Regions from separate parts of the Bacillus sp. N6 genome, predicted to be linked through region 1. Evidence: predicted binding sites of a transcription regulator. Region 1 holds the regulator's gene; each other region holds the start of a gene.

Region 1 (4,293 bases):
CCTTAAGTGTAAGAGTCTTGGAGGTAGAGCACTGATTGAACTAGGGGTCCTCATCGGATTACCGAATTCAGTCAAACTCCGAATGCCAATGACTTATCCTTAGGAGTCAGACTGCGAGTGATAAGATCCGTAGTCAAGAGGGAAACAGCCCAGATCGCCAGCTAAGGTCCCAAAGTGTGTATTAAGTGGAAAAGGATGTGGAGTTGCTTAGACAACTAGGATGTTGGCTTAGAAGCAGCCACCATTTAAAGAGTGCGTAATAGCTCACTAGTCGAGTGACTCTGCGCCGAAAATGTACCGGGGCTAAATACACCACCGAAGCTGCGAATTGATACCAATGGTATCAGTGGTAGGGGAGCGTTCTAAGTGCAGTGAAGTCAGACCGGAAGGACTGGTGGAGCGCTTAGAAGTGAGAATGCCGGTATGAGTAGCGAAAGACGGGTGAGAATCCCGTCCACCGAATGCCTAAGGTTTCCTGAGGAAGGCTCGTCCGCTCAGGGTTAGTCAGGACCTAAGCCGAGGCCGACAGGCGTAGGCGATGGACAACAGGTTGATATTCCTGTACCACCTCTTTATCGTTTGAGCAATGGAGGGACGCAGAAGGATAGAAGAAGCGTGCGATTGGTTGTGCACGTCCAAGCAGTTAGGCTGATAAGTAGGCAAATCCGCTTATCGTGAAGGCTGAGCTGTGATGGGGAAGCTCCTTATGGAGCGAAGTCTTTGATTCCCCGCTGCCAAGAAAAGCTTCTAGCGAGATAAAAGGTGCCTGTACCGCAAACCGACACAGGTAGGCGAGGAGAGAATCCTAAGGTGTGCGAGAGAACTCTGGTTAAGGAACTCGGCAAAATGACCCCGTAACTTCGGGAGAAGGGGTGCTTTCTTAACGGAAAGCCGCAGTGAATAGGCCCAAGCGACTGTTTAGCAAAAACACAGCTCTCTGCGAAGCCGTAAGGCGAAGTATAGGGGGTGACACCTGCCCGGTGCTGGAAGGTTAAGGAGAGGGGTTAGCGTAAGCGAAGCTCTGAACTGAAGCCCCAGTAAACGGCGGCCGTAACTATAACGGTCCTAAGGTAGCGAAATTCCTTGTCGGGTAAGTTCCGACCCGCACGAAAGGTGTAACGATTTGGGCACTGTCTCAACCAGAGACTCGGTGAAATTATAGTACCTGTGAAGATGCAGGTTACCCGCGACAGGACGGAAAGACCCCGTGGAGCTTTACTGTAGCCTGATATTGAATTTTGGTACAGTTTGTACAGGATAGGCGGGAGCCATTGAAACCGGAGCGCTAGCTTCGGTGGAGGCGCTGGTGGGATACCGCCCTGACTGTATTGAAATTCTAACCTACGGGTCTTATCGACCCGGGAGACAGTGTCAGGTGGGCAGTTTGACTGGGGCGGTCGCCTCCTAAAGTGTAACGGAGGCGCCCAAAGGTTCCCTCAGAATGGTTGGAAATCATTCGTAGAGTGCAAAGGCATAAGGGAGCTTGACTGCGAGACCTACAAGTCGAGCAGGGACGAAAGTCGGGCTTAGTGATCCGGTGGTTCCGCATGGAAGGGCCATCGCTCAACGGATAAAAGCTACCCCGGGGATAACAGGCTTATCTCCCCCAAGAGTCCACATCGACGGGGAGGTTTGGCACCTCGATGTCGGCTCATCGCATCCTGGGGCTGTAGTCGGTCCCAAGGGTTGGGCTGTTCGCCCATTAAAGCGGTACGCGAGCTGGGTTCAGAACGTCGTGAGACAGTTCGGTCCCTATCCGTCGTGGGCGTAGGAAATTTGAGAGGAGCTGTCCTTAGTACGAGAGGACCGGGATGGACGCACCGCTGGTGTACCAGTTGTTCTGCCAAGGGCATAGCTGGGTAGCTATGTGCGGAAGGGATAAGTGCTGAAAGCATCTAAGCATGAAGCCCCCCTCAAGATGAGATTTCCCATAGCGTAAGCTAGTAAGATCCCTGAAAGATGATCAGGTTGATAGGTTCGAGGTGGAAGCATGGTGACATGTGGAGCTGACGAATACTAATAGATCGAGGACTTAACCATATAATATGTAGCAAATGTTATCTAGTTTTGAAGGAATATGCCTTCATAGTTTGGTGATGATGGCAGAGAGGTCACACCCGTTCCCATACCGAACACGGAAGTTAAGCTCTCTAGCGCCGATGGTAGTTGGGACCTTGTCCCTGTGAGAGTAGGACGTCGCCAAGCAACTAAAACACGAGTCAAATGACTCGTGTTTTTTCGTGTTTTATTTTATAATCCATAGTAATAAAAAATGTGTTTAAAGTATTCATATTTTGTTTAAATACAGGGGAATGTGGCTAGGATAGTGAATAAGCAAAAGAGTTGCAAATTTTATTAATACGTATATAATTAAAGTCAAAGATAGTCAAAGTCAATAAAGGTGGCGGATAAATGAGAAATATATCTGATATCATTGAGCAATATCTAAAGCAAGTTATTGACTTAAGTAATAATAATGTGATTGAAATCAAGAGAAATGAGATTGCGGATCGATTCGAGTGCGTACCATCTCAAATCAATTATGTAATCAATACCCGTTTTACGTTAGAAAGAGGATTTGTAGTAGAAAGTAAACGTGGTGGAGGAGGTTACATTCGCATTATAAAAGTCAAACTGCATGATGATATAGACATTATTGATCAAATGCTTCATATGATTGATCATAGCGTTGCGCAAGGGAATGCAGAAAGTATGATTATACGTTTAATAGAAGAGGGAATCATAACAAATCGTGAAGCGAAACTGATGTTAAGTGTAATAGACCGTTCTGTATTATCAATGGATGTTCCTTCTCGAGATGAACTTAGGGCTCGAATATTATGCGCAATGTTAAGAACACTGAAATATAAATAAATATAACTTTTGTAAAAGATTGATAACTAAGATAAAGCAGTTAAATATTGTAGAAGTTTTGAAAAAGAACATGCACTTTTATTTAAATGGATTCAGGAAAGCGAACAATCTAGTAATGTATGAAAAGTACCATGAGATAGAGCGTTCCTGTTGTAAAGGTGGGGATAGTGATGACTTGTCAAAACTGTAACATAAGACCAGCAACTTTACATTATACAAAAGTAATTAACGAGAAGAAGGCGGAAGTTCATCTTTGTGAGCAATGTGCAGAGCAAAGTGGCTATACGTCTTTCTTTCAATCATCGCAGTCTAACTTTTCATTTCATGATTTATTTGCTGGTTTATTACACGGTGAATCAACAATGTTTGAAGAAGGAAAAAATGGATTTTCAAATGCAGATATAGTAAGGTGTCCAGATTGTAAGATGACATATGAACAATTTACAAAAGTCGGACGTTTTGGCTGTTCTTCTTGTTACGATACATTTAAGGAGCATTTAAAGCCATTATTAAAACGCCTTCACGGTGGGCATACAGAACATTGTGGAAAAATTCCGGAACGTATAGAAGGAAATATCCACTTAAAGAAAGAATTAGATGAACTAAAACTTATTCTGAAACAATACGTACAGAAAGAGGAATTTGAGAAAGCTGCAGAGGTAAGGGATAAAATCCGAGGTCTTGAAATACAGCTTAGTGAGCATAGGGAGGGGGAATAATTCTATGTCACTGGACAAAATTATGAACGAAGCAATTAGTCCATGGATGAAGGGGGATGGCCCTGATTCTGATATTGTTTTAAGTAGTCGAATTCGTTTGGCTCGTAATTTTAAACAATATCAATTTTCCACTATGCAAAACGAAGAAGAAGCTAAACAGATTCATGAATTATTCAAAAAGAAATTTATAAATAAAGCAGTAGGGTCCTTTGGGGAGTTTGGACTATTAAAGATGAATGAATTAACCCCTCTTCAAAGGAGAGTTTTAGTCGAAAAGCATTTAATTAGTCCAAATCTTGCAGGGACAGAATATGGAGCATGTCTACTATCAGAAAGTGAACATATTAGTGTTATGCTTAATGAAGAAGACCATATTCGGATTCAGTGCCTATTTTCAGGATTACAGTTATCAGAGGCGCTTCAAAGCGCCAATCAAATAGATAATTGGATTGAGAAAGAAGTTGAATACGCTTTTGATGAGTCACTTGGATATATTACAAGTTGTCCTACTAATGTTGGCACAGGGTTAAGAGCTTCTGTGATGATTCATTTACCGGGACTGGTTTTAACAAAAAGAATTAGCCGTATTATACAAGTAATTCAAAAATTAGGGTTAGTAGTAAGAGGAATATACGGTGAAGGTAGCGAAGCGTTAGGTAATATATTTCAAGTTTCAAATCAAATGACGCTAGGAAAGTCT
Region 2 (4,293 bases), 450 kb from region 1:
GATTTAATCAATCAAATTACTCCAACAAGCTTTGCTTGCCGGACACTTGGCACTCCTTATCTCGGATTATTCGGGGCTTGTTCTACTTCTATGGAAGGTTTAGCACTTGGGGCAAGTATCGTAAATGCAAAAGGCGCAAAATATTTATTAACTGGTGCATCCAGTCATAATACAGCTGTAGAAAAACAATTCCGCTATCCTACCGAATACGGCGGACAAAAGCCACCTACTGCACAGTGGACAGTAACCGGAGCAGGAGCCGCCATTTTAAGCGATACTGGACATGGTCCAAGAGTAACCTCTGCAACAATCGGACGAGTGGTTGATATGGGCTTAACGGATCCGTTTAATATGGGAGGCGCAATGGCTCCAGCTGCAGTTGATACAATTGAAGCCCATTTACGTGAACGCCAAATTGATGCCTCTTACTACGATTTAATCGTAACAGGCGATCTCGGACATGTAGGACGCGAAATTGCTTATGACTTACTACATAAACACGGAACGAAAGTAACGAGCGAACAATTTCAAGATTGCGGAATTATCATTTATAGAGAAGGACAACCAGTCATAGCTGGTGCTAGCGGGCCTGGATGTTCCGCAACAGTCGTGTACGGTCATTTATTAAACCGAATGAAAAGAGGAGAGTTCAAAAAAATACTTGTCGTTGCGACAGGCGCTTTACTATCTCCACTTACATTCCAACAAGAAGAAACGATTCCGTGTATCGCTCACGCCGTTTCGATTGAATTTGGAGGTGCAACGCAATGATTTTTTTCTGGGCTTTCGTCATCGGCGGACTCATATGCGTAATCGGACAACTTATGTTTGATGTCGGCAAGTTAACACCAGCTCATACAATGGCAACACTCGTTGTTGCTGGAGCTATATTAGATGGATTTAATTTGTATGAGCCATTAATTGATTTCGCTGGAGCCGGGGCAACTGTACCTATTACAAGCTTTGGTAATGCCCTCGTTCATGGCGCAATGGAAGAAGCTGCAAAACATGGCATCGTTGGCGTTATTACTGGCATGTTTAAAGTAACGAGCGCCGGCGTATCCGCGGCTATTATTTTCGGCTTCATAGGTGCATTGTTATTTAAACCGAAAGGATAAGGAGTGTTTGTATGACTGTTATCGCTAGCGTAAAAACTTGCCTTGCTAGTGTAAGAGGAGCTCAAGCAAGTTTAAGCTCTCTTTCATTAAATTCACAAGACGACGAATCCAAACGCGTATTTCATGAATGTATGTTAGAAATGGAAAACGTCATCGCTGATTTACAGAATAGAGTTTCAGTATTAGAACGTGAAGAACCTCAATATAAAGGGTTTTAAGTAGACTGGAGGAAATGACTATGTCTCACCTGCCGGAATGGACACTTGTCATTCTTCGCTCTGTATTCATATTAATTATTTTATTCGCTATTACGAAATGGTTAGGGAAAAGACAAATCTCTCAGCTCTCCTTTTTTGAATACATTGCCGGAATGACAATTGGTGACATCGCTGCCCAAGTATCTACAGGGCTCGATTCAAAATTTTTTCACGGCGTCTTTGCGATACTCATTTTCGCTGTGGTACCTTTTTTAACAGGAATCCTCTCTTTAAAGAACAAAACAGCTCGGGATTTCTTTGAAGGGAAATCTACCGTATTAATAAAAGATGGAAAGATACTCGAAGATAACTTAAAGAAAGAAAAATATACGAGTGACGAATTACTGGAACTTCTCCGTGGAAAAAGTGCGTTCAGCGTAGCTGAAGTCGAATTTGCTGTCTTAGAACCGAGTGGAGAATTAAATGTACTATTAAAGAAAGATTCTCAGCCACTTACTGCAAAAGACATCGGTTTAAAAGTACCAAACGAGAAAGAACCACAAACTGTTATTATGGATGGAAATGTACTAGATGAACCTCTTTCAGCAAGCGGACATAACCGCGCTTGGTTACATTCAGAATTAGAAAAACTCGGCGTTGTTATTGAAAATGTCTTTCTCGGTCAAGTCGATTCATACGGACAACTTACTATCGACATTTACAATGACAAACTCCAAATGCCTTCTCCTCAAAACAAACCTTTATTATTAGCATCTTTAAAAAAATGTCATGCTGATCTTGAACTATTTTCCCTAGAAACAAAGTCGAAATCAGCAAGCGAAATGTATAGTAAAAACGCGAAACAAATCGAAAAGATTTTAAATAAAGTAACCTATCTTTTAAAAGAGTAATTATCGAAAGAACGCTTCAGTTAAAAGGCGTTCTTTTCTTTTTTCTCCAGTTTTCATAACGTTTAAATTTATGTAATTCGGTTATGATGTTGAAGATACATAAGCAGGGAATTTCGAAAACATAGCGAATATTTCATGGTACAACTACATATTTTTTTGATTTAAAGTGGTTTCGTTTGACCTTTATTGACCATAATTGTATTATAAGACTAAGAAAGCTTTATAAGGAGGAAATAACAGATGAATTTAATTCCTACAGTAATTGAACAAACAAATCGTGGAGAACGCGCTTACGATATTTACTCTCGACTACTAAAAGACCGCATCATTATGCTTGGTAGTGCAATTGATGACAACGTAGCTAACTCAATCGTTTCCCAGCTTTTATTCTTGGAATCTCAAGATCCAGAAAAAGATATTCACATCTACATCAACAGCCCTGGTGGTTCTATCACAGCAGGTATGGCAATCTATGATACAATGCAGTTTATTAAGCCACAAGTATCAACAATCTGTATCGGTATGGCTGCATCTATGGGTGCATTCTTACTTGCAGCAGGTGAAAAAGGCAAACGTTATGCACTTCCAAACAGTGAAGTAATGATTCACCAACCACTTGGTGGAGCACAAGGTCAAGCGACTGAAATCGAAATCGCTGCAAAACGTATCCTATTCTTACGTGAAAAACTAAACCAAATTCTTGCTGACCGCACTGGTCAACCACTTGAAGTACTACAACGCGACACAGACCGCGACAACTTCATGACAGCGGAAAAAGCTTTAGAATACGGTTTAATCGATAAGATCTTTACAAATCGTTAATACTTAAAAGCGAAAGCGGCTCGTTTAGAATCGCAGGGCGATGGAGCCCCTGATTCCGAGGCGCTTTTTGCCTCGAATGAAGGGGCGAAACAACCGGAGATTCTAAACGCTAGAGCTAGATATAACTAAAAGCGGAAGCGCCCTATAATTGGGCGCTTCTTTTATATATTGTTCCCCGCTCACATACCCCATCCAGTATCCCTCTAAATATATCAACGATTTTGCAATTATATCGAACAAAACTCAAATTATATCAACGATTTTTTTAATATATCAACGGTTCGACACAACATATCGATTTACCGACAATCTCCGACAAGGACAAACCAGCTAAATACCCCTCCCCGCTAATCCGCACAAACAACAAAACAAAAAAACTATCGCATATACGCGATAGCTCTTTATTGTACATATGCAGCTAATGCTTCTAAAGCCTCTTCTGCATCTGAACCTTCTGTTGTAATTGTTATCATGCTTCCAGTTCCAATTGCTAAGCTCATAATCCCCATTATGCTCTTTGCATTTACTGTCTTTCCATCTTTCTCAATAAAGATATCTGCATGAAAGCGATTTGCCTCTTGTACAAACAACGCAGCCGGACGTGCTTGTAAACCGTTTTTTAATGAAACCTGAACTCGTTTTTGAACCACAGCTCCATTTCCCCTTTAACCTCTTATTTTTTTGCTACCGTTTCCCCCGCGCGTAATTTCTCTGCAATTTCATCGATTTTACGCAAACGATGATTAATACCCGATTTACTAATTTTCCCCCCGGATACCATCTCACCTAACTCTTTCAATGTTACATCTTGATAATCTCTTCGTAGTTGCGCAATCTCTTGTAGTTTATCTGGCAATATATCAAGACCAACCGTCTCATCAATATAGCGGATATTTTCAATCTGCCTTAGCGCTGCACCAATTGTTTTATTTAAATTAGCTGTTTCGCAGTTCACTAAACGATTTACGGAATTACGCATATCACGTACGATTCGAATATCTTCAAACCTTAAAAGTGCATTATGAGCACCAATAATATTTAAAAATTCCGTAATTTTCTCCGCTTCTTTCAAATACGTAATGTACCCTTTTCTTCTTTCCAACGTCTTACTATTTAAATCAAATCCGTTCATCAGTTCACATATAGCATCATTATGTTCCTTATATAACGAAAAGATCTCTAAATGATAAGATGATGTTTCTGGGTTATTTACTGAACCACCTGCTAAAAATGCACCGCGTAAAT
Region 3 (4,293 bases), 1.0 Mb from region 1:
TTTTATCCGAACTCTTTTTTATTTTCATTTCACATGAACGACTAATTCGTTATTTTCTACATCAACAACTACGTGACTATTGTCTGTGATTGTTCCTGCAATTAATTCTCTTGCTAATTTCGTTTCCACTTGACGTTGTACGTATCGTTTTAATGGACGAGCTCCGTACATTGGGTCGAAACCAGCTTCTACAACAAATTCTTTTGCTGCATCTGTTAATTCTACTGTAATGTGACGGTCAGCTAGACGGCCTTGTAGTTCTTTTACAATTTTATCAACAATGCCTTTAATTTCATTCGTTGTAAGAGGTTTGAATAAAATAATTTCATCAACACGGTTTAAAAATTCAGGGCGGAAATGTCCTCTTAATTGCCCCATTACAAGGTCTCTTGATTCCTCTTTAATCGAACCATCTTCTTCTAATCCCTCTAGTAAATGAGCAGATCCAATATTTGAAGTCATAATAATAACTGTGTTTTTAAAGTCTACTGTTCTTCCTTGTGAATCTGTAATGCGTCCATCATCTAACATTTGTAATAAAATGTTGAATACTTCTGGATGTGCTTTTTCGATTTCGTCTAACAAAATAACTGAATATGGTTTACGTCTTACCGCTTCTGTTAATTGACCGCCCTCTTCATATCCTACATATCCAGGAGGCGCACCAATTAAGCGTGACACAGCGTGTTTCTCCATATACTCAGACATGTCAATACGAATCATTTGCTCTTCACTATCGAATAAAGACTGCGCTAACGTTTTTGCAAGTTCTGTTTTACCAACACCCGTAGGGCCTAAGAAAATGAAGGAACCAATTGGACGATTCGGGTCTTTAATACCAGCGCGTGCACGAAGAACCGCGTCTGATACTAGGCTTACTGCTTCCTCTTGTCCGATGACACGCTCTGATAAGATTTGCTCTAAGCGTAGTAATTTCTCACGTTCGCCTTCAACAAGTTTAGCAACAGGAATACCAGTCCAGCGTGAAACAATATCTGCAATTTCTTCTTCACTTACTTCCTCACGTAATAAACGATTTTCTTCTTTATTATGCGCGCCCATTTCTTCCGCTTCTTTTAATTCTTTTTCGATTGCAGGAATTTTCCCGTGACGAAGTTCGGCTGCTTTATTTAAATCGTAATTACCTTCTGCTTCTTCTAATTCACGGCGCAGACGTTCTAAATGTTCACGTAAGTCACGAACTTTGTGAATGTCTTCTTTTTCTTTCTCCCATTTCGCTCTCATACCACTTGCAACTTCTTTTAAATCCGATAATTCACGTTGCAATGTTTTTAGACGCTCTTGGCTACCACGATCCGTTTCTTTTCCAAGAGCCGCTTCTTCAATTTCCAGCTGCATAATACGACGCGTTACTTCATCTAATTCTGTCGGCATAGAATCGATTTCTGTACGAATTGTTGCGCACGCTTCATCAACAAGGTCAATCGCTTTATCCGGTAAGAAGCGATCTGAAATATATCGATCTGATAAAACTGACGCTGCTACAATCGCACGGTCATGAATATTTACACCGTGATAAATTTCAAAGCGTTCTTTTAATCCACGTAATATGGAAATCGTATCTTCAACAGTTGGTTCTTCTGCTAATACTTGTTGGAAACGTCTTTCTAGTGCTGGATCTTTTTCAATATATTTACGATATTCATCTAATGTTGTCGCCCCGATACAATGCAGTTCACCACGAGCAAGCATCGGTTTTAACATATTTCCTGCATCCATCGCACCTTCTGTTTTACCAGCTCCAACGATTGTATGAAGTTCATCAATGAATAATAAAATGCGTCCTTCACTCTTTTTAATTTCATTTAATACAGCTTGCAGACGCTCTTCGAACTCACCACGGAATTTCGCACCTGCTACGAGCGCACTCATATCTAACGCAAAAATCGTTCTATCTTTCAATCCTTCAGGTACATCCTTTTTCACAATACGCTGTGCTAATCCTTCAACGATTGCTGTTTTACCAACACCTGGCTCACCAATTAAAACAGGATTGTTTTTCGTTTTACGTGAAAGAATGCGGATAACGCGTCGAATTTCACTATCTCGGCCGATAACAGGATCAATTTTCCCGGCTCTGACTTCTGCCACTAAATCACGGCCATATTTTTCTAACGCTTCATAAGTTGCTTCTGGATTTTGACTAGTCACTCTTTGATTCCCCCGAACTGTCATTAAAGACTGTAATAAGTTATCTTTCGTAATATGCAATCTTGCAAATAATTGATTTATATCGCCTTTTTCTTCGGAAAAAGCAAGCAATACATGTTCGACTGAAATGTAATCATCCTGCAATTTTTCTGCTTCTTTCCCTGCTCTTACAAGCAATTGTTGCAGAGCGCTCGTTACATACAATTTTCCAACCTCTGCACCGCTCCCTGTTACAGAAGGTTTCTTTTTAATTAAGCTTTCAGCGCTTTGCTTTAATGCTTCTATATCAACATTCATTTTTTGAAATATACGTACTGCTAATCCATCTTGCTCTTCTAATAATGCAAGTAATAGATGAACAGTATCCACCTCTTGGTGATGATGAGATACCGCTAAAGATTGGGCACTCATAATCGCCTCTTGTGTTTTTGTTGTCATTTGATTTAAGTCCATCTTTACAGCCCTCCAAAAGTTTGACTTTCTTTGACCTTTGATTTGATTATACGCCAACTGACTTTTTTATACAATAATTTTGCCTATGTATTTTCAAACTTATTATTGGAAAAAGAAAAAGGAAGCATTCATTATATTGTTTTAAAAATACGGTAAATGAAATTATAATGTGTAACGACAAAAAAGCCGCAATAACGATTGCGGCTTCTGTTACGGTTTTCTTTTATATGTCCACTGACGGTTATGATTCGTATTATCTGGAAACTTTTCACCGGCAGTTAATTGTACCATTTGCGGATTTTTCACCATACTTCCCGTTTCACCAATTTCTACATAAATACCATCATTCGGCGCTTTTTGTCCAGAACGAAACCTGCGATTTTGTCCCATTTTCATTCTCCTTCCATGACGTCTTTGCCTCATTAGTATATCCATTTTAAAAGAAAGGTTTTCTGTCATGTTTAGGAAACAGTACTACATCTCGTCCTTGTACATATATATGAATGATACAAGCGTAAGGAGGGATTTCTTTCCTACTTGTAGAAAAAAAAAGAAACCAACCTACTCTAGGCTAGTTTCAAAGGAGAGTCAAACATATACGAGAAGATTACATGTTCATTATAAGTCTCATCACACGAGCAATGTAACCCTTTTCACAATTTGTACATAATGAAAGAAACATTGTTTGAACTTTCTAAAAAGATGTTGACTTTTCTTAATTTCCAACGATAAATAGTAGACACCGCAGCACTTTGAGACGTAAGATGGATATATAGTGAAATTTCCATCTATGGTGATTTCACCGAGTCTAACCTCTTATTTCTGCATATTAAAAACGGAAATACAGATAGATACAAAAAAATTATTATAAGAGGTGAAATTATGAACAAACAACATTTAATCGCATTAGACTTAGACGGTACTTTATTAACAGACAACAAAATAATTTCCACTCGAACGAAACATACAATTGCAAAAGCAAAGGAACAGGGACATATTGTTGTTATTTCAACAGGACGTCCATTCCGTGCTAGTTATGATTACTATAAAGAACTTGCTCTTAACACACCTATCGTAAACTTTAACGGTGCTTACGTACATCATCCTCTTGATTCAAGCTGGGGAACACATCACTCTCCTCTTGAGCTAGCAACAGCGCAAGAAATTGTACGAGCTTGCTTTGATTTCGGCGTAAAAAATATATACGCGGAAGTAATGGACGATGTGTATGTTCGTGAAATTGATGAAGATAAAAAACATATTTTCGAATTCGGCTCTCCTAAGATTTTTACGGGAGACTTATTAAATATTTTAAACGATCATCCAACTTGCTTATTAATTGATGCACATGACGAGCATTCCACTGCAATTCGTCAACATTTAACGGATATGCACGCGGAAGTAATCGATCATAGAAAATGGGGCGCACCTTGGCCGATTATTGAGATTGTGAAAAGCGGATTAAATAAAGCGGTTGGATTACAAAAAATTTCTAGTCATTACAACATTCCACAAGAGCGAATTATCGCTTTCGGTGACGAAGATAATGATTTTGAAATGATTGAATTTGCTGGTCACGGCATCGCAATGGGGAATGCCATCCCTGAATTAAAATCACTCGCAAACCATACGACGCTAACGAACGAAGAAGATGGTATCGCTTTATAT

What was found. The regulator CtsR, encoded in region 1, represses protease genes until heat stress. The targets are predictions, from matches to a motif close to ATGGTCAATAAAGGTCAAACA.
Region 2: the regulator CtsR is predicted to act here: its motif matches at 2,400-2,420, upstream of clpP (ATP-dependent Clp endopeptidase proteolytic subunit ClpP).
Region 3: the regulator CtsR is predicted to act here: its motif matches at 2,643-2,663, upstream of clpB (ATP-dependent chaperone ClpB).

Annotation. Positions count from the first base shown of each region.
Region 1 is NZ_CM127843.1:90,223-94,515, forward strand. Features, by position in the region: rRNA gene ACUXVC_RS00500 (23S ribosomal RNA) at 1-2,040, shown strand, start outside; rRNA gene rrf (5S ribosomal RNA) at 2,090-2,205, shown strand; gene ctsR (transcriptional regulator CtsR) at 2,413-2,874, shown strand; gene ACUXVC_RS00515 (UvrB/UvrC motif-containing protein) at 3,045-3,593, shown strand; gene ACUXVC_RS00520 (protein arginine kinase) at 3,598-4,293, shown strand, end outside.
Region 2 is NZ_CM127843.1:4,990,661-4,994,953, forward strand. Features, by position in the region: gene spoVAD (stage V sporulation protein AD) at 1-771, shown strand, start outside; gene spoVAE (stage V sporulation protein AE) at 768-1,118, shown strand; gene ACUXVC_RS25865 (DUF1657 domain-containing protein) at 1,130-1,336, shown strand; gene ACUXVC_RS25870 (DUF421 domain-containing protein) at 1,357-2,226, shown strand; gene clpP (ATP-dependent Clp endopeptidase proteolytic subunit ClpP) at 2,467-3,048, shown strand; gene ACUXVC_RS25880 (HPr family phosphocarrier protein) at 3,450-3,698, opposite strand; gene whiA (DNA-binding protein WhiA) at 3,722-4,293, opposite strand, start outside.
Region 3 is NZ_CM127843.1:1,136,932-1,141,224, reverse strand. Features, by position in the region: gene clpB (ATP-dependent chaperone ClpB) at 25-2,625, opposite strand; gene ACUXVC_RS05885 (YjzC family protein) at 2,836-3,015, opposite strand; gene ACUXVC_RS05880 (Cof-type HAD-IIB family hydrolase) at 3,508-4,293, shown strand, end outside.